Regions from separate parts of the Cytobacillus sp. FSL K6-0265 genome, predicted to be linked through region 1. Evidence: riboswitches for the same ligand, from Rfam matches in the RefSeq annotation. Region 1 holds a riboswitch; each other region holds the start of a gene.

Region 1 (5,045 bases):
TGGAATAAACATACAATTATGTTTCATACTAAAAAAAAGGAGTATGGGAGGTGGCGAAATGTATCAGTTAACGACGAAAGAATTGTCGGCAATTGAAGATGAAATTCGGGCGGAGGAAATAACAGCGAAGACGTTTAACTGGTGTGCTTCTCTTTGTGAGGATGAAGAAGTAAGGATGTCATTGGAAAAACTAGCAGAGGAACATCAGTTAAGGATTGCTGAGTTATCAACCTATTTCAACCGATCGAGGAGATTACATTAATTTTATAGGAGGTGGTTTCATTGCCTAATAACATCAATGGTCGTGGTTTAACGGAACGAGAAATGCTGCAATTATGTTTAGAATTAGCAAAAGGAAGAGTTCCCGCTATTAGCCACACATTAATGGAAACAACTCATGATGAATTGAGAGATATTTATGAGGGATGTTTAAAAACAAGTGCAGAAGCCCAAAAGGAAATCTATCAATTAATGGAAAAGAAGGGGTGGTATGAAACGCAACTCGCTACAGTAGAAGAAATCGAAAATGTACAAAACTTCATGCGAAATAATTTAAACCCATCTCCCTCCGAATAATATTCGGAGGTTTTTATTTCGTTTTTACATAAAAAATTCTTTTGACATATGCCTGACACATTCACTGATTAAATTATAAACAGAGGCAAGCAATTCAAATGAAAGAAGGGATTTTTAATGAATGAATTCAATCATTTTGAAGATAATCAAGCGAAGCGAAAAAATACTTGGTTTAAAAGTGTAACAATGACAGTAGCAAGTGGAGTAATGGGCTCAGTCCTAACTTTAGGAGCGATTAATTATTTTCCAAATGAAACAAAGCAGCATACGGAGGTTGTACAGGAGCAAGCAGAAACGAATGTTTCCAAAGTTAATGCTGAAACGGTTTCAACGACGAGTGATGGATCGATTGCAGATATAGTAGAAAAAGCCTCTAAAGCAATAGTAGGTGTTGTCAACATGCAAGAGCAACAAGCGAACCCTTTTAGTCGCTCCACAGGCAACACACAAAGTGGAGAAGAAGTTGAAAGTGGTACTGGCTCTGGTGTTATTTTCAAGCAAACAGACAAGGAAACGTACATTGTGACAAACAATCACGTCATTGAAGGAGCGGCTAAAATTCAAGTTTCCCTTCATAATGGGGAAAAGCTTCAAGCTGAACTTGTTGGAACAGACTCATTAACAGATATTGCTGTGTTAAAAATAAATGAAAAAGTAGACGCTGAAGTTCTTTCTTTTACTGATTCTTCCAAGCTTCGTGCCGGCGATCAAGTGTTAGCGATAGGCAATCCACTAGGATTAGATTTATCAAGAACAGTCACTCAAGGCATTGTAAGTGCAGTGGATCGGTCAATTGCAGTCTCTACTTCAGCCGGAGAATGGGATTTAAATGTCATTCAAACAGATGCAGCAATAAACCCTGGAAATAGTGGTGGAGCACTTATTGACTCAAAAGGAAATTTGGTTGGTATTAATAGTTTGAAGATAGCTAATAGTGGCGTAGAAGGGTTAGGCTTTGCCATTCCAAGTAATGATGTCGAGAGTATCATTGATCAGTTAATGGAGGATGGTAAAATCATTCGACCTTATCTAGGTGTTGGTTTGATGGACTTAAATCAAGTACCGCAGTTTTATCAAGAACAGTTACCGAAAAATGTAGAAGAAGGTGCTATTATTACCCAAGTTGAGAAAGGTTCCACAGCAGAAAAGGCGGGATTGCAGGCTGAGGATATTTTAGTTTCAATTGGTGATCAAACGATTACAAACGCTAATGACTTAAGAGCATCTCTTTATAAAGACCTTTCAATTGGCGATAAAGTTGAAATAGGTTTTTATCGTGATGGTGAAAAGAAAACAGTGGAAGTAACGTTACAAGGAAATGGGGAAAAGCAAGTTGAAACAGAATAAATTATTGATTGCCACCGGTTGTATGTTTGTTGCAGCTGTTGTCATTGCTGTTGTTTTATACAATAGCCATTCAAAAGCAGCGACAGTCAATGGAGAAAACATAAGCAAAGATGATTTGAATGAAGCGTTAATGTCTCAATATGGCAATTCTGTTCTAGATACATTAATATCTGATCAAATTGTTCTTCAGGAAATGGATAAAGAGAAGGTAACTGTAACTGAAGAAGAAGTGGCTGAAGAAATGGATGCCTATATGGAGCAATATGGGGGAGAAGAGGCATTTAAAGAAGTAATAGATGAAAACGGGGTATCCTATGACTCTATAGAACATAATATTGAAATCTATGTAGGTTCAAAGAAATTGATCACACCAAGAATTGAAATTACTGATGATGAGATGGAAACATACTTTGAAGAGAATAAAGACAGTTTGGCCCAGGCAGAAGAGATAGAAGCTAGTCATATCCTAGTGGAAGATGAGGATACTGCCAAAGAAGTAAAACAGAAACTCGATGATGGTGACGATTTCGCTGAATTAGCAGCATCTTATTCAACCGATGAGGCGAATAAAGATAATGGTGGAAAATTGGGGTATTTTGGTGAAGGTGAAATGGTAGAAGCCTTTGAAAAAGTGGCTTTTGCTATGAAAGTGGAAGAAGTGAGTGATCCAGTAAAAACAGAATATGGTTATCACATTATTAAAGTAACAGATCATAAAGAATCGAAAGCAGCCAATTACGAAGATGCGAAAGCAGAAATAAAAGAGACTTTAATAGAGTCTAAGCTTTCAACTGAATATACGGAATGGCTAAATGAGAAGTACGAAGAATATGAGATTAAAACGTATATTTAAAGGATGTGATCGATATTGAAAAGATTGAAAGAATGTAACATGAAATCTCAATAAGTTACTTTATGCATGCCGATCCTCATGCAAATGAGAGATTGCTAATGAATATATAACGAAACAACGCAAACAAGTGCCTGGATATTTCCTTATGTAGAACAAAATCCTACAACAGAAGAATATCTACAATGGATACAGGGTGATGATAGTTTACCAGCATTTGCTGAGACTAAGTCAGAATCGATACTTGCTCAAAGCTTTTTAGTGAAACTTCTGAAGCTAATCACATGTTTCCTAGGAGAGAAGGGTTCCAACTGCTAAATGGCAATGAAGGAACACAGATGTTGACATGCCTAAATGGAGATTTTGAACCACTGCAAGGGTTTGCAGATATGCTTGGTGGTGAGGGACGTAACCTAGTAAAGAGAAATTCTCAACGTCAGCCATCATCTTGTATGTGGACCTAAACATTGTTTTATTAGGAACAACTTTATTTATCTTTCTGTTTAAACGAAGAGGAAAATAAGTAAATGTATTAATAATCAAAATACTATTGACAATTAAATCAATACCCGATAAAATTTCCTTTATCAAAGCAATACAATAAATTGAATATGATTCTTATCGAGAGAGACTGAGGGACCAGGCCCGAAGATGTCCGGCAACCTCCTTTTAAAGGGAAGGTGCTAAATCCTGCAGAATGATTTCATTCTGAAAGATAAGGTTTAATAACAATCATTTGTTGAGCCTCTTTCAAAGTGAAAGAGGCTCATTTTATGTTGTAGAGGACCTGAGGGAGGGTGAGGTAAATGATTGAAGTCAATCATTTAGTGAAAATTTATAAAAGCAAAAAAAAGCAAGTAATAGGCGTTGACAATGTATCTCTTTCCATTAAAGAAGGGGAAATATACGGGATTATTGGTTATAGTGGAGCTGGGAAAAGCTCTTTATTACGTTGTCTTAATTTATTGGAGAGACCAACATCTGGTGAAGTGAAAATTGATGGCGTTGATTTAACGGCCTTAACAAGTAAAGAATTACGAAAAGCAAGGCAGAAGATAGGTATGATTTTTCAACATTTTTATTTAGCAAGTTCGAAGACGGTATATGAGAATATTGCCTTTGCTTTAAAAGCGGCAGGGAAAAGCCCGAAAGAAATAGATAAGAGGGTGAAAGAACTATTAGAATTAGTCGGTTTAGCAGATAAAATTCATCAGTATCCCGCACAATTAAGTGGTGGTCAAAAGCAAAGGGTAGGAATTGCCAGAGCACTTGCTAATGATCCAAAGGTTTTACTTTGCGATGAAGCCACTTCAGCCTTAGATCCAAAAACAACAAAGTCGATCTTAAACCTATTAAAATCGATTAATAAGAAACTAGGCTTAACCATCGTACTTATCACTCATGAGATGGAAGTAGTCAAAGAGATTTGCCATAGATTAGCTGTTATGCAAGATGGAAAGGTCATAGAAGAAGGACCGGTGTATGATATATTTGCGAACCCAGTTGAACCACTTACAAGAGACTTTATTCAAAGTGTTCTTCAATTTGACTTACCACAGCAATTGATTGAAAACAGGAAGGGGACGATCATCAAGATTCAGTTTAAAGGTGCAATAGCAGAAGAATCTGTTGTTTCTGAACTGTTCCAAACATTCAAAGTAAAAGGGAATATTCTTCACGGCAAGATTGAATATATTCAAGAAGTGCCACTAGGTATTTTTATTATGGAGTTGACTGGCGAAATACCTGAAATAGAAAGAGCTATACAATATATTCAAGATAGAACACAGAATATGGAGGTAGTTGAACATGTTGCTTGAGTCCATTCAGGCGTTACTTCCTGAACTAAATACAGCTGTATTACAAACAATTTATATGGTCGCCATCTCTTTAGTTGCGGCACTTATACTAGGTCTTCCACTAGGGATCTTATTATTCGTTACCGACGAAGGATTGTTCTTAAAAAATAGATTTGTAAATGCGGTTACTGGTTGGATTGTCAATTTGATCCGCTCGATTCCTTATATTATTTTGTTAGTAGCTCTATTGCCGTTAACAAAATTAATTGCAGGTTCAACGATTGGTCCTACAGCTGCTTCTGTCTCATTATCCGTGGCAGCGATTCCCTTTTTTGCAAGATTGGTAGAAACATCTTTAAGAGAAATAGATAAAGGGGTCATTGAATCCGCAGTAGCAGTAGGCGCTTCCCCTTGGATGATTATTAAAGAAATCCTTGTCCCAGAAGCGAAACCTGGAATTGTTCAAGGATTAA
Region 2 (5,045 bases), 980 kb from region 1:
GTTAGGGTTCATAACAGATCCACGTACAGTTGGGCGTTTACCTAACCAACGAGAACGACCGGCTTTACCGATGTTAATCAATTCGTGTTGTTCGTTACCAACTTGACCTACAGTAGCGCGGCAAGTAGCAAGAATCATACGAACTTCACCAGAGTTTAAGCGTACTAATACGTATTTGCCTTCTTTACCAAGTACTTGTGCACTTGTTCCAGCAGAACGTACTAACTGTCCACCTTTACCAGGTTTAAGTTCGATGTTGTGGATTACAGTACCCACAGGAATGTTTGTAAGTGGTAATGCATTACCTACTTTGATATCTGCTTCAGGACCAGACATTACTTCTGCGCCTACTTTAAGAGTCTTAGGAGCTAGGATGTAACGCTTTTCTCCATCTACATAGTTAATTAGTGCAATGTTAGCTGAGCGGTTTGGATCATACTCGACTGTAGCAACGCGACCTGGTATTCCATCTTTGTCACGTTTGAAGTCGATGATACGATATTGACGTTTATGACCGCCGCCTTGATGACGAACTGTCAACTTACCTTGGTTGTTACGGCCACCTTTGCGCTTTACTGGAGCAAGCAAAGATTTTTCTGGTTTGTCTGTAGTGATTTCTGCGAAATCAGATACCGTCATGCCGCGACGACCATTAGAGGTAGGTTTGTATTTTTTAATCGCCATTTGATTTCCCTCCTCTTCTTGTTAGAAATTAAGCTTCAAAGATTTCGATTTCTTTGCTGTCAGCAGTTAGTTTAACAATCGCTTTACGGCGTTTGTTTGTATAACCACCGAATTTACCCATGCGCTTGAATTTACCTTTGTAGTTCATGATGTTCACTTTTTCAACTTTTACATCAAAGATTTCTTGAACAGCATCTTTAACTTGAGTTTTATTAGCTCTTACATCAACTTCAAATGTATATTTTTTGTCAGCCATGATGTCAGTAGAACGTTCAGTGATAACGGGGCGCTTAATGATATCGCGTGCATCCATTATGCAAGCACCTCCTCTACTTTTTCGACCGCTTGCTTCGTCATGATCAATTTATCATGATTTAAAACGTCTAATACGCTGATTCCGTTAGCAGTAACAACTGTTACTCCAGGGATGTTACGAGCAGATAATGCTACGTTTTCATCGATGTCTGCAGTTACGATTAACGCTTTAGAATCTACAGAAAGACCTTTAAGTAGACCTTTAAAGTCTTTTGTTTTTGGAGCTTCGAAAGATAGAGTTTCTAATACTAGAATGTTCTCTTCCGCAACTTTAGTAGATAACGCTGATTTGATAGCTAAGCGACGAACTTTTTTAGGTAATTTGTAGCTATAGCTGCGTGGTACAGGACCAAATACAGTACCGCCTCCGCGCCATTGTGGTGAACGAATTGAACCTTGACGAGCACGACCTGTGCCTTTTTGACGCCATGGTTTACGTCCTCCGCCAGCTACTTCAGAACGAATTTTAGTTTTATGAGTTCCTTGACGTAGAGAAGCTCTTTGCATAATAACAGCTTCAAACATCACGTGGTTGTTTGGCTCGATACCAAAGATTGAGTCGTTCAGCTCAATATCGCCAACTTGTGAACCACTTTGGTTTAATAATGCAACTTTAGGCATTCTTACTTCCTCCTTTCCGGGTTATTACTTTGCTTTAACCGCACTTACTAGTTTTAGAAGCGCTTTTTTAGAGCCAGGTACATTACCTTTTACTAATAGAAGATTGCGTTCTGCATCTACTTTTACGATTTCAAGGTTTTGTACAGTGATTTGTTCTCCGCCCATGCGACCAGGTAATAATTTACCTTTGAATACGCGGTTTGGAGCAACAGGACCCATTGAACCTGGGCGACGGTGGTAACGTGAACCGTGTGCCATTGGTCCGCGAGATTGTCCGTGGCGTTTAATTGCACCTTGGAAACCTTTACCTTTTGAAATTCCTGTTACATCAATTTTTTCACCTTCAGCGAAAATATCAACTTTGACTTCCTGACCAACTTCATACTCAGCTAAGTCAGCTCCGCGTAATTCGCGAACGAAGCGCTTAGGAGTAGTATCAGCTTTAGCAGCGTGTCCTTTTTCCGGTTTGTTTGAAAGCTTTTCGCGTTTATCTTCAAAACCGATTTGGATTGCTTCGTATCCATCAGTATCAACTGATTTCTTTTGAAGAACAACGTTTGGAGTAGCTTCAACCACTGTTACCGGGATAAGATCACCGTTTTCAGCAAATACTTGAGTCATACCAATCTTTCTTCCTAAGATTCCTTTGGTCATTTCAGCCACACCTCCTAGATTGTTTTAATGTATTAATTAAAGTTTAATTTCAATATCAACACCAGATGGTAAGTCTAAACGCATTAATGAATCGACTGTTTGTGGTGTTGGATTAATGATGTCGATTAAACGTTTGTGTGTACGCATTTCGAATTGCTCACGAGAATCTTTATATTTATGCACCGCACGAAGAATTGTGTAAACTGACTTTTCAGTTGGCAATGGAATTGGACCAGATACAGCCGCACCAGAGCGTTTTGCAGTTTCAACGATTTTTTCAGCAGATTGATCAAGAATTCTGTGATCATAAGCTTTTAAACGAATACGAATTTTTTGTTTTGCCATTATTTTCCCTCCTTTTCGCCTATTTTCATATAGACATTCTCCGTGAAAATTTCCCACACACTCGCCATGGCAAAGCGGCCGGGTGTGTCAGCAACCTTTCACTTCATCGCAGTCAAAGACCAACATTGTCTATTATACAGAAAAGACATAACAAATGCAACCATTGATTGCGTTTCTCTCTGTTCTGCACACTTTTAACATTATAACTGCTGTGAATAGTGTTTTCAAGTATATCTTCCTCTTTACAGCATTTTCTAAATTAACACTTATTCAAGTCATTATTTTAAAATTTTCTAAATTTTCATTTGACAAATATAGGCCCTTTCATGTAAATTTTACTCAATAAAATATTTTTATTTCTTATCACGAGAGGTTGAGGGAAAGGCCCGATGACACCTCAGCAACCATCAATAGTGAATCGCTATTGAAAAGGTGCTAATTCCTACAAGCTATGTGCTTGAAAGATGAGAAGATGACTATAATAATAGGCCTTCTTCTTGAAGGCCTTTTTTATTTTCTTTTTGGCTTCTCATCCATTGAATTCAAAAAATATGAATTGAAGGAGTGAGACCTTTGAACTTTCTTGAAAAAATGAAGAACCAAGTATTAATTGGTGACGGTGCGATCGGTACACTTCTTTACTCTTATGGTACGGATACATGTTTTGAAGAGTTGAACCTCTCAGCACCGGAACAAATTCAGGGCATTCATCAAGCTTATCTCCATGCAGGTGTTGATTTAATTCAAACAAATTCCTATGCTGCGAATTATTTAAAATTGAAACGGTACGGCCTAGAGGATTCAGTCAAAGAAATTAATAGTGCGGCTGTTAAACTGGCACGGTCTAGTATTCAAGAACATCAGGCATATGTGCTTGGCACAATTGGAGGTGTAAGAGGATTAAACCCCCTCTCTATCCCTCTAGATGAAATTAAACGTAACTTTCGCGAACAGCTATACTGCTTATTGTTAGAAGGCGTAGATGGGCTCCTTCTTGAAACATTTTATGATTTAGAAGAACTCGAAACAGTTCTCTCTATTGCCCGAAAAGAAACGGATATACCAATTATTGCACAAGTGTCTTTACAAGAAATCGGTATTTTACAAAATGGGATGTTAATTAATGATGCTATAAAAAGATTAGAAGCTAACAGAGCAGATGTTGTCGGAGTAAACTGCCGTTTAGGGCCACATCATATGTTAGAAACACTCTCCTCCGTTGAATTACCTCAACACGCGTTTCTATCTGCATATCCAAATGCAAGTCTACCTGCCTATATCGATGGGACGATTCAATATAAGGAGGGCGAAGACTATTTTAGAAAATCAGCGCAGTCCTTCCTTAAACAAGGTGTTCGACTGCTTGGCGGCTGCTGCGGAACAACACCTGGCCATATTAAAGCATTTGCCGATGAAGTTAAACATGCTGTACCTATTCTTGAAAAACAAGTAACTAATAGAAAGAAACCTAAAATAGAGAGAATGACGATCAAACGTACCAATACACCATTAGAGACACTTGTACAAGAAAAACGCACCATCATCGTCGAACTAGACCCACCTAAGAAGCTATCAACTGCTAAATTTTTTGAAGGGGCCAGTGCCTTAAAAGATGCTGGGGTTGATGCAATCACACTCGCAGATAACTCACTTGCCACACCGCGAATTGCTAATGAAGCGCTAGCACATATCATCCAAAAAGAAACAAACGTCCGGCCACTTGTTCATCTCTCCTGTAGAGACCGAAACTTAATCGGCTTACAATCACATCTCATGGGCCTCCATACATTAGGGTTGCATGATATTTTAGCCATTACAGGAGATCCGGCAAGGGTTGGTAATTTCCCAGGCGCTTCATCTGTATTTGATTTATCTTCCTTTGAATTAATAGAAATGATTAAACAATTTAATGAAGGAATCTCCCCTTCAGGCTCTGAACTTGGTGAAAATGCCGTCTTTTCTGTCGGGGCAGCGTTTAACCCCCATGTAAAAGCATTGGACAAAGCAGTAGTCCGACTTGAAAGGAAAATAAAAGCAGGCGCTGATTATTTCGTGTCACAGCCTGTTTTTTCGGTAACACAACTATTGGAGATCCATGAAGCAACTAAGCATCTTTCCACACCTATTTTCATCGGAATGATGCCACTGATTAGCAGTAAAAATGCAGAGTATCTTCATAACGAAGTGCCTGGTATCAAAATTACACAAATGACCCGCGACAGAATGGCAAAAGCGGTTAACCCGATTCAAGCTGAGAAAGAAGGCTTATTAATTACAAAGGAGTTAATCGATGCAAGCTTAGAACTCTTTCAAGGCATCTATCTTGTTACCCCTTTCCTTAGATATCAACTTACAACTGAACTGACCAATTATATTAAAAGAAAAGATCGACAGAAGGAGCATCATTATGTCAAAAGTAGCCATCA
Region 3 (5,045 bases), 2.6 Mb from region 1:
TATATATATATATAAGGTTTCACGCTTCCTAATCATTGACGAAATTAAACCTCATGTCACTTTATTATATACAAAAAGAGCCGTCTATCTGACAGCTCCTCTCTTTATTTAAGCATGTGCTTTACGTTCGATATCGGCAACAATTCTTTGACTTTTTAAGTAATCTCTTTCACGCTGTTTTTCTACGCGCATCCTTACATCCTGACTTTGGCAATACGTTTCATATCCTACTCCGTATGCTCCGTGCATGGCTTTTTCCATTTCGCTCGTGTAATTCAGCTGTAGCTGACTAATAATGAATCAATCCTTTCAAATTTTCGCCGTTTAAAGCGTTATAATGATTACAATAAAAATACTACACTATAAGCGTACCCCACTCAAACACGATAAAACATGAAAATACGCTTTTTTTCTGAATTTACCGTGATTCGTTTTATCCACCTCCTTTATTCATAAATTAATGGGTCATTCCTTACAAATATTCACCTTTACTCATACACAAGTTAGAAATGATTATTTTGTCTGCGCAAAATACCTCTAATCAACAGTTCAGGCCACCTTTGTGAGATTAAGCAATATACAGAGAATTATTATCTTCTTATACGAGCTAATAGACTTTGTTCTGGTATCTCTGGTTTTTTTACTCTTGATGCACGTGCAAATCCATTTTGTTCCGCTATCTTTAGGTTTTTCACTCTTGATGTACGAGCAATTCACTTTTGTTCCGCTACCTTTGGCATTTTCACTCTCGATGTACGAACAATCCCTATTTATTTAGCTATTTTTCGTAAACCTTGATGTTCGCGCAAACCCGATCATGGGGGAAAAGCTTGTAAACTTGATTATTTGTCTTAATACAAATTATCCACACTACTTGTTTCTCCAATAGCCATTAACCTTTATTTGAATCAATTGACTCAGTGCAATGTATTTTTTCCATTACCTTACTAAAAAAAGAAGCCTACAACTATGTAGACTTCTTCGATAAATATCGATTATTCAGTTACAGGTACAACTGCACCTTCATATTGTTCTTCAATGAAACTTTGGATTTCTTCAGAGTGTAATACTTCTAGTAATGCTTTTATTTCTTCTTTGTCTTCATCCCCAGCTTTAACTGCGATAACATTCACATATGGAGAATCACTTTCTTCAAGTGCAATTGCATCTTCTACTGGATTTAAGCCAGCATCAATCGCATAGTTAGAGTTAATAAGAACGGCGTCACCTTCACCATTATTATATATTTGTGGAAGAAGTGCTGCTTCATACTCCGTATCAAACTTTATATTTTTCGTATTTTCCTCAATATCATCAATTGTCGCTGTTGTTTTATCGACATCAGCTTTTAGTGTAATCAAACCTTCCTTTTCTAACATAGTCAAAATACGACCATGGTCAGGAACAGAGCTGCTCATAATAATGGTTGCTCCTTCTGGAAGATCATCTAAGCTATCATATTCTTGTGAATAAACACCAATTGGTTCAATATGAACGCCACCAGCATTCACAAAATCATAACCGTTTTCTGCCATTTGCGATTCTAAATAAGGGATGTGTTGGAAGTAGTTCGCATCAATATCGCCACCCTCTAACGCTTGGTTCGGTACAATATAATCTTGGAACGTTGTGATATCCAACTCAATTCCTTTTTCTTCTAATAATGGTTTTGCTTCATTTAGGATTTCAGCATGCGGTACATTAGATGCCCCAATTTTTAATGTTTTTGTTCCTTCATCAGATCCTTCGTTACCTTCATCTGAAGAACCACAAGCAGCAATAAATAAAGTAACAGCCGCAATCATTAAAACAGATAACCATTTTTTCATTTTTTAGCTCTCCTATCGTTTGTCTAGTTTGGAAGTAATCAAATCACCAATCATTTGGATGATAAACACGATAATTAAAATGATAATCGTTGCAATCCATACAACGTCATATCTACTTCTTTGGAAACCTTCTAAGTAGGCAAGGTTCCCTAATCCACCTGCACCTATGACACCTGCCATCGCCGTATATCCGACTAGCGCAATCGCTGTAACAGTAATCCCCGAAACAAGCGCTGGCATAGATTCAGGAATGAGTACTTTCCATATAATCGTACTTGTTTTGGCACCCATCGATTTAGAGGCTTCAATGACTCCTTTATCAATCTCACGTAAGCCAATTTCGACCATTCTTGCATAGAAAGGTGCTGCACCAATTATGAGTGCTGGCAAGGCTGCATTTTCTCCAATCATTGTTCCTAATATCATTTTTGTGAAAGGGATGAGTAACACAATTAAGATTAAGAACGGAATGGATCGAAAGACATTGACGAATGCCGCAATGATCTTATTAACAAACTGATTTTGCCATATATTACCTTTAGAAGTTAAGAACAAGAGTAGTCCAAGAATAATTCCTAAAATAAATGTGGCTACAACAGAAATACTTGTCATATATAAAGTTTCTTTTGTTGCTTCCCACATTCTTTCCCAATCCACATTTGGTAGCCATTCATTAAGCATGGGAAATCACCTCCACGCCAACCTTCTGCGAATGAATATATTCAATCGCGCGGGTAACCTCATCCGACTCTCCATCTATATGAATAAATAAGGTACCGTAAGAGCCACTTTGTGTTTGGGATATCTTTCCTTGTAATACATTCACTGTTACATTGTAGTGGCGAATTAAGTTTGTGATTAACGGTTGTTCCGCTGATCCACCTACAAAACCAAGTTGAACAATTTGACCATTTGGATAAGCATTTAGTAAATGTGTAATCGTTTCCTTCGTTTCTTCCGGTTCGGTCACTTGTTGAACAAATCGCTTCGTAATAGGTTCTTTTGGCTTTTGGAACACATCTAGCACTTCGCCAATTTCAACAATTCTTCCACCTTCCATGACAGCCACACGGTGGCAAATCTTGCGAATGACATGCATTTCATGCGTAATTAACACAATAGTTAACCCTAAACGTTCATTAATATCAACAAGTAAGTCGAGAATACTATCAGTTGTTTGCGGATCTAGAGCACTTGTCGCCTCATCACATAACAGTACTTTAGGATTATTGGCAAGTGCTCTAGCAATGCCTACTCGCTGTTTTTGTCCACCACTTAATTGTGAAGGATAGGCATCCTCTCGACCATCTAGACCGACCAATTTAATTAGCTCATTCACTCTCTCTAGTCGCTCTTTCTTAGGTACACCAGCAATTTCTAATGGAAACGCAATGTTTTCTCTTACTGTTCGTGACCACAATAAATTAAAATGTTGAAAAATCATGCTGATTTCTTGTCTAGCCTTTCTTAAGCTAGCACCTTTTATGCGAGAAACTTCATTCCCTGCTACAGATACAACGCCTTCAGTCGGGATTTCAAGACCATTTAACATACGGATCAATGTACTTTTACCGGCACCACTGTATCCGATTACACCGAATATTTCACCCTCGTTAATTTCGAGGTTAACATTGTCTACTGCATTTACTTTCCCATTTTTCGTTGAGAAAATCTTTTTTACATCTTTAATTGAAATCATCTTTCTTCACCTCTTCAATCCAGAAAACAAACACATTGATAGCCTATCCATAGTTTTAAAAAAAGCCTTTCTGCTTGTGAGCAGAAAGGCTTGTTATGAAAATTCCTTTCTCTCATCTTTCAAAGCTACAGCTTTGAGTGAATTGGCACCATTTCAATTAAATGACGGTTGCCGGGCTTCAAAGGGCACTTCCCTCCACCTCTCTAAATAAGAGCAATCTATGAATATATTGAATTTTTTGTGTACCTGTGTAATAGTATCATGTCATTGAAGAAGATGTCAAATGTGAAATAATAGATGTTAGGCCCTTATATTTAATGAAGCAATACCCGTTGCCGCTTCAATAGCAGATTCAAGATCATCGATTAAATCTTCTACGTTCTCAATTCCAATTGATAATCGAATTAAGTCTTCAGGTACACCAGCTTGTTTTAACCCCTCTTGATTAAGTTGTTGATGTGTTGTGCTCGCTGGATGTATAATAAGACTTTTTGCATCACCTACATTCGCTACATGCGCGAAGAGCTCAACCGAATTAATAACCTTAGCACCTGCTTCTCGGCCACCCGATATGCCAAAAACGACAACTGCCCCTGCCCCTTTAGCTAAATATTTATCTGCTAATTCTTTATTAGGATGGTTTTCATCGCCCGGATAAAGTACCCAATTAACAGCAGGGTGATTATTTAAATATTGCACAATTTTCTTCGTATTCGCAATATGTTCTTTCATTCGAACGGTTAACGTTTCTAAACCTAAAGTGAATTGAAAAGCACTTTGGGCACTTAAGGCTGGTCCTAAATCTCTTAGAAGTTGCACTCTCGCTTTTGTAATATACGCGACAGGACCAAGTGCCTCACTATATACTAAATCATTATAACTCGAATCTGGCTGACTTAATCCTGGATACTTCTCTGAATTCCAATCAAATTTACCACCGTCAACAATGACTCCTCCCATTGTCGTCCCATTCCCAAGTAACCATTTCGTTGCAGAATGAACAACAATGTCTGCGCCATGCTCAATTGGTCGACACAGATAAGGAGTTGCAAATGTGTTATCAACCACTAACGGTACACCATTTTCATGGGCGATATTTGCAACAGCTTCAATATCTAGTACTTGTAAACTCGGATTACCAATGGTTTCAGCAAATACAGCTCGTGTCTTTTCATTGATTGCTGCTCGTAGTTCCTCTTCATTATTAATATCTATAAGCCTGACATAGATGCCGAACTTTGGTAAAGTGACTGTAAATAAATTATATGTACCTCCATATAAATTAGAGGCAGCTACAATTTCATCGCCCGCTTGAACAATATTAAGAAGAGCTAAGTAAATGGCTGCTTGACCACTTGCTAATGCTAATGCACCTGTTCCCCCTTCCAACAATGCTACTCTTTCTTCAAACACAGTAACCGTTGGGTTATGAATACGAGAATAAATATATCCTGTTTCTTTTAGGCCAAATAAGTCTTGTGCATGCTCTGTATTTTCGAATTGATAAGCATTATTTT
Region 4 (5,045 bases), 2.3 Mb from region 1:
CGGTTAAAAGAGTTGGGTAAGCCTGTAGATACATGGTATTTCAAAGAGTATACGCACTATTTTCCACCAGCTATCAATAGACAAATTGTTCGTGATCTTGGGCGGTGGATGAAAGAACAATAAGCTTTATTGTATTGAGATTGTAAGATACAATAGTTATATAAAACTCGATGAGCAAGGAGCAAAACAATTATGGGTATGCCTTTAGAATTAAATACAATGATCGTTACGAAAGGAAGAGAAGAGCGGTTAAATGAAAATCTTTTTACATTAACAAAAGAAGGATACCGCCTCTACCCACTAAATATTCCACTTGAAGTAAAGAAAACAAGAGACGGTGAAATCAGTGGTATGGGAAGCATCCAAAAGTTAGAAATGGAAAATGATTGTACGAAAATTTTTTATCAACTCATATCGCTAAAATCAACAAACTAAAAAAAAGCCCGACACGGCCATTGCCGTGTCGGGCTTCTTCTCATTTGCTTTCGTATAATACAAGTGTCTGTTAAGCGACGACGGTCCGCAGATAGGTCATTGTTTCTTAAGTAGAAACTAATCCTTTGTAGACCCACATTCTCACTCAGTTCTAAGTATCCAATAACCGCCCTCCGCTAAATAAAGAGAACGAAATTGATGTACCCTCAAAATGCTGTAACAAAAAACCTTCGGGCACAAAGCTCGAAGGTTTTGACTATTAAGCGATAGGACCGCCTTTTTCAGCGATATCACTAGAAATATTACCGAATTTCTTGAAGTTTTCACGGAATTCATTGGCAAGTTCTTTTGCTTTTACATTATAGGCATCTTGATCTGGCCAAGTTTTGTTAGGTAATAGTACTTCATCAGGAACACCTGTTACATGTTGCGGAATTTCTAAGCCGAATACTTGATCGGTTACTGTCTCAACAGAATTAAGTTCGCCTTCTAGAGCAGCTTCAACCATTGCACGTGTATATGCAAGCTTCATACGGCTACCTACGCCATATTCGCCACCAGTCCAACCAGTGTTTACAAGGAATACTTTTGCGTTATGCTCGTCAATTTTTTTACCAAGCATTTCAGCATATTGTTGTGCAGGTAATGGTAGGAACGGTGAGCCAAAGCAAGTTGAGAAAGTCGCTTGTGGTGAAGTAATGCCACGCTCAGTACCAGCCAACTTAGAAGTGTATCCACTTAGGAAGTGATACATTGCTTGTTCTTTATTCAATTTTGAGATTGGAGGTAATACACCAGAAGCATCAGCTGTTAAGAAGATGATTGTGTTCGGGTGACCTGCAATACTTGGGTCAACGATATTGTCAATTGCTTGTAATTGGTAAGCAGCACGCGTGTTTTCTGTTAGCGTATTGTCCGCATAATCAGCTACACGAGTTTCTTTGTCTAATACAACATTCTCCAGTACTGCGCCAAAACGGATGGCATCGAAAATTTGTGGTTCTTTCTCGCGTGTAAGATCGATACACTTCGCATAGCAACCACCTTCAATGTTGAATACACCATTTGGAGACCAGCCATGCTCATCATCACCGATTAAACGACGGTTTGGATCAGCTGATAATGTTGTTTTACCAGTGCCGGAAAGACCAAAGAATAAAGCCACATCGCCTTCGCGGCCAACATTGGCTGAACAGTGCATAGGGAGGATACCATTTTCAGGAAGCATATAGTTCATAACAGAGAAAATAGATTTTTTCATTTCACCAGCATACTCAGTACCACCAATAAGAACAATACGGCGTTCGAATGAAACGATAATAAAGGTTTCTGAAGCTGTACCGTCAACTGCTGGGTCTGCTTTGAAATTAGGTGCTGAAATAACTGTAAACTCAGATTCGTGATCTAATAAGTCTTCTTCTGTAGGTCGAATAAATAATTGGTGTGCAAAAAGGTTATGCCAAGCATATTCATTAATTACTTGGATTGGCATACGGTGTTTCTTATCCGCACCAGCAAATCCTTTGAATACGAAAACTTCTTCTTTCTCTTTTAAGAAAGCAATCACCTTGTTGTATAAGTTATTGAAGACTGCTTCAGAAATTGGTTGGTTCACACTTCCCCAATCAATTTTATCTTTAGAGCTTGCTTCTTCAACTGTATATTTGTCTTTAGGTGAACGACCTGTATACTTACCTGTTGTCGCGCGAATGGCACCAGTAGATGTAAGTACACCTTCATTACGGTTTAATACTTTCTCAACTAGTTGCGGCACAGATAATTGAACTTGGATGTTTTCGCCTTTTAGTAAATCATTTAACTCAGTTATCGATACAGAATTCATCTGATGAATACCTTCCTTTATATAATATTATTTAAGAGATATGCATCTCAGTCGCTATTTGTGATTATTTCTTCAAAAATAGTATAACACATTTATTCATTCAGTCTATACTATATAAATCATTTTTATATAATTAATGAAATTGTCACAAATACAGGCAGTATTCATTATAAATAGCTTTTGCAAATTTAAAAAGGATAATCAGCAAATTTAATGTAATTTTTATATATATTAAGGAAAAATAACGGTATCATCTAAACATCCCTTTGTTCGCTATCAAAACTCAGCGTATCGAGTAAGCATATGACAATTTTTACATTGAATAGTTGAGGAAAAACAATTGACTATATTCCTTGTGTAAGTTATGATGAATCCTTGAACGGATACTCTCTTATCCCGAGCTGGTGGAGGGACAGGCCCTATGAAACCCAGCAACCTGCCAACTACATTTTTATGAGCAAAGGTGCTAACCTGATGCAAGGATTTATTACTCACTATCCTTGAACGATAAGAGTGAAAGGCGCGAATCATTTTACTTCAACCTTTTCACTAAATCAGAGAAGAGGTTTTTTTTCATGCTTTTTAACATGATGTTGGCGAATACGAGGAGCGGCTTTTGGAATGTACTATTTATGCATGGGGAAAAGATCCAACCATTTTATTCTCAATATTCCAAGTTAACGCATAGGTTATTAAGGGTATGAGATAAACATTGGCCCATAAATAATGAAGATTCAAATAAGGGAATGAGTTCCGTATCAAAATTAAAGGCTAATATAAAGTCTTATTGATTCGATAAATAAGGAGGAAGTCAGATGTCAACAAAACGTAGATTGTTTACTTCTGAATCAGTTACTGAAGGTCATCCGGATAAGATCAGTGACCAAATTTCTGATGCAATACTAGATGCTATTTTATCAAAGGACCCGAATGCGAGGGTTGCTGCGGAAACGTCTGTTACTACAGGTCTTGTATTGGTTGCAGGTGAAATCACTACATCCACATATGTAGATATTCCAAAAATCGTTCGTGAAACCATTAAGGAAATTGGTTATACACGTGCAAAATATGGCTTTGATTCTGAAACATGTGCAGTATTAACTTCTATTGATGAGCAGTCAGCAGATATTGCTATGGGTGTAGACCAAGCATTAGAAGCGCGTGAAGGACAGATGACTGATGCTGAAATTGAAGCCATTGGTGCTGGAGACCAAGGTTTAATGTTTGGTTTTGCATGTAATGAAACAAAAGAGCTTATGCCATTACCTATTTCATTAGCGCATAAACTTTCTCGCCGTTTAGCTGAAGTAAGAAAAGAGGAAATCTTACCTTATCTTCGCCCAGATGGTAAAACGCAAGTAACTGTAGAATATGATGAAAACAACCAACCTGTACGTATTGATACAATTGTTATCTCTACACAGCATCATCCAGAAATCAGTTTAGAACAAATCCAACGCAATTTAAAAGAGCATGTAATCAATCCGGTTGTTCCTACTGAATTAATTGATGAAAACACAAAATACTTTATTAATCCAACAGGACGCTTCGTTATTGGTGGACCTCAAGGAGATGCTGGCTTAACTGGTAGAAAAATTATTGTTGACACTTACGGCGGTTATGCTCGTCACGGTGGTGGTGCATTCTCTGGTAAGGATGCAACGAAAGTTGACCGTTCAGCTGCTTACGCGGCTCGATATGTAGCAAAGAATATTGTTGCTGCAGAACTAGCTGATAAAGCGGAAGTTCAATTAGCCTATGCAATCGGTGTTGCTCAGCCTGTATCCATCAGTATTGATACATTTGGAACTGGAGCAGTATCTGAGGATGTTTTAGTTGAAGTTGTTAGAAACAATTTTGACCTCCGTCCTGCTGGTATTATTAAAATGCTTGATTTACGTCGTCCAATCTACAAGCAGACAGCTGCTTATGGACATTTCGGCCGTACAGATATCGATTTACCTTGGGAGCGCACAGATAAAGCAGAAGACTTGCGCAAGGAAGCTTTAAAATAAATTAGAAAAGTTATGGCTGTAGAAAACGCCTTTAATGAGTTTTCTACAGTCTTTTTTTTTTGGAAAAAAAGGGGCTATCATAAAATTAATACGTCCAAAACGATTTGCTCGTACATCAAAAAGAATTTGATTAAAGTAATAGAACAAAATTCGTTTTTTTAGATATTACAGATCCCCAATAATCGACATAAAGGGAAATCGAAACGATTTCATAAAAAATTAAAATTAATGTCATCTTTTCGTCTTAGAAGGTGGGTATAGAATAAATGTTCTTAAGTATACGAAGGAGAAAACATGAACATACTGCCTAGCATAAATCTTCCATTTTTTTTCGAAAGGTGAAACTTTTTAAAATAACTTAACGTCTATACAAGGTATGGGAAAATACAACAAACTAGATGAAATAAAAAGAAGGTGACGTACATAATGTGTGGTTTTATTGGTTGTATACATGATCAAGCACAAAAAGTACAAGAAGCAGATAAACAATTTGAGAATATGAATAACATTATTACTCATCGTGGGCCAGATGATGCCGGATATTATCGATCTGATCATATCCAATTTGGATTCCGCCGATTAAGTATTATAGACATTGAAAGTGGTCATCAACCACTTACATTTGATAATGGTAAATATTGGATTATTTTTAATGGTGAAGTTTATAATTATGTTGAACTACGCGAGGAATTAATCAATAAAGGATTAACTTTTGAAACCCATTCGGATACTGAAGTGATTATTGCTTTGTA

What was found. A riboswitch is a leader RNA that binds a small molecule or an ion and turns the genes downstream of it on or off. The one in region 1 is predicted to bind S-adenosylmethionine.
Region 2: linked by a shared signal. The riboswitch ahead of MHH73_RS00700 (bifunctional homocysteine S-methyltransferase/methylenetetrahydrofolate reductase) and the one ahead of MHH73_RS05785 (methionine ABC transporter ATP-binding protein) in region 1 are both predicted to bind S-adenosylmethionine.
Region 3: linked by a shared signal. The riboswitch ahead of MHH73_RS18630 (methionine ABC transporter ATP-binding protein) and the one ahead of MHH73_RS05785 (methionine ABC transporter ATP-binding protein) in region 1 are both predicted to bind S-adenosylmethionine.
Region 4: linked by a shared signal. The riboswitch ahead of metK (methionine adenosyltransferase) and the one ahead of MHH73_RS05785 (methionine ABC transporter ATP-binding protein) in region 1 are both predicted to bind S-adenosylmethionine.

The regions. Positions count from the first base shown of each region.
Region 1 is NZ_JBBOPE010000001.1:1,118,858-1,123,902, forward strand. It holds gene MHH73_RS05760 (hypothetical protein) at 59-262, shown strand; gene MHH73_RS05765 (spore coat protein) at 283-576, shown strand; gene MHH73_RS05770 (S1C family serine protease) at 694-1,923, shown strand; gene MHH73_RS05775 (peptidylprolyl isomerase) at 1,910-2,776, shown strand; gene MHH73_RS05780 (hypothetical protein) at 3,112-3,237, shown strand; SAM riboswitch class I at 3,389-3,495, shown strand; gene MHH73_RS05785 (methionine ABC transporter ATP-binding protein) at 3,580-4,593, shown strand; gene MHH73_RS05790 (methionine ABC transporter permease) at 4,583-5,045, shown strand, end outside.
Region 2 is NZ_JBBOPE010000001.1:140,158-145,202, reverse strand. It holds gene rplB (50S ribosomal protein L2) at 1-684, opposite strand, end outside; gene rplW (50S ribosomal protein L23) at 713-997, opposite strand; gene rplD (50S ribosomal protein L4) at 997-1,620, opposite strand; gene rplC (50S ribosomal protein L3) at 1,645-2,274, opposite strand; gene rpsJ (30S ribosomal protein S10) at 2,311-2,619, opposite strand; SAM riboswitch class I at 2,977-3,090, shown strand; gene MHH73_RS00700 (bifunctional homocysteine S-methyltransferase/methylenetetrahydrofolate reductase) at 3,193-5,045, shown strand, end outside; gene metH (methionine synthase) at 5,027-5,045, shown strand, end outside.
Region 3 is NZ_JBBOPE010000001.1:3,678,636-3,683,680, forward strand. It holds gene MHH73_RS18615 (hypothetical protein) at 109-249, opposite strand; gene MHH73_RS18620 (MetQ/NlpA family ABC transporter substrate-binding protein) at 996-1,829, opposite strand; gene MHH73_RS18625 (methionine ABC transporter permease) at 1,842-2,510, opposite strand; gene MHH73_RS18630 (methionine ABC transporter ATP-binding protein) at 2,503-3,528, opposite strand; SAM riboswitch class I at 3,638-3,742, opposite strand; gene MHH73_RS18635 (O-acetylhomoserine aminocarboxypropyltransferase/cysteine synthase family protein) at 3,829-5,045, opposite strand, start outside.
Region 4 is NZ_JBBOPE010000001.1:3,449,933-3,454,977, reverse strand. It holds gene MHH73_RS17350 (alpha/beta hydrolase family protein) at 1-123, shown strand, start outside; gene MHH73_RS17345 (DUF2584 domain-containing protein) at 193-435, shown strand; gene pckA (phosphoenolpyruvate carboxykinase (ATP)) at 695-2,278, opposite strand; SAM riboswitch class I at 2,667-2,792, shown strand; gene metK (methionine adenosyltransferase) at 3,094-4,293, shown strand; gene asnB (asparagine synthase (glutamine-hydrolyzing)) at 4,720-5,045, shown strand, end outside.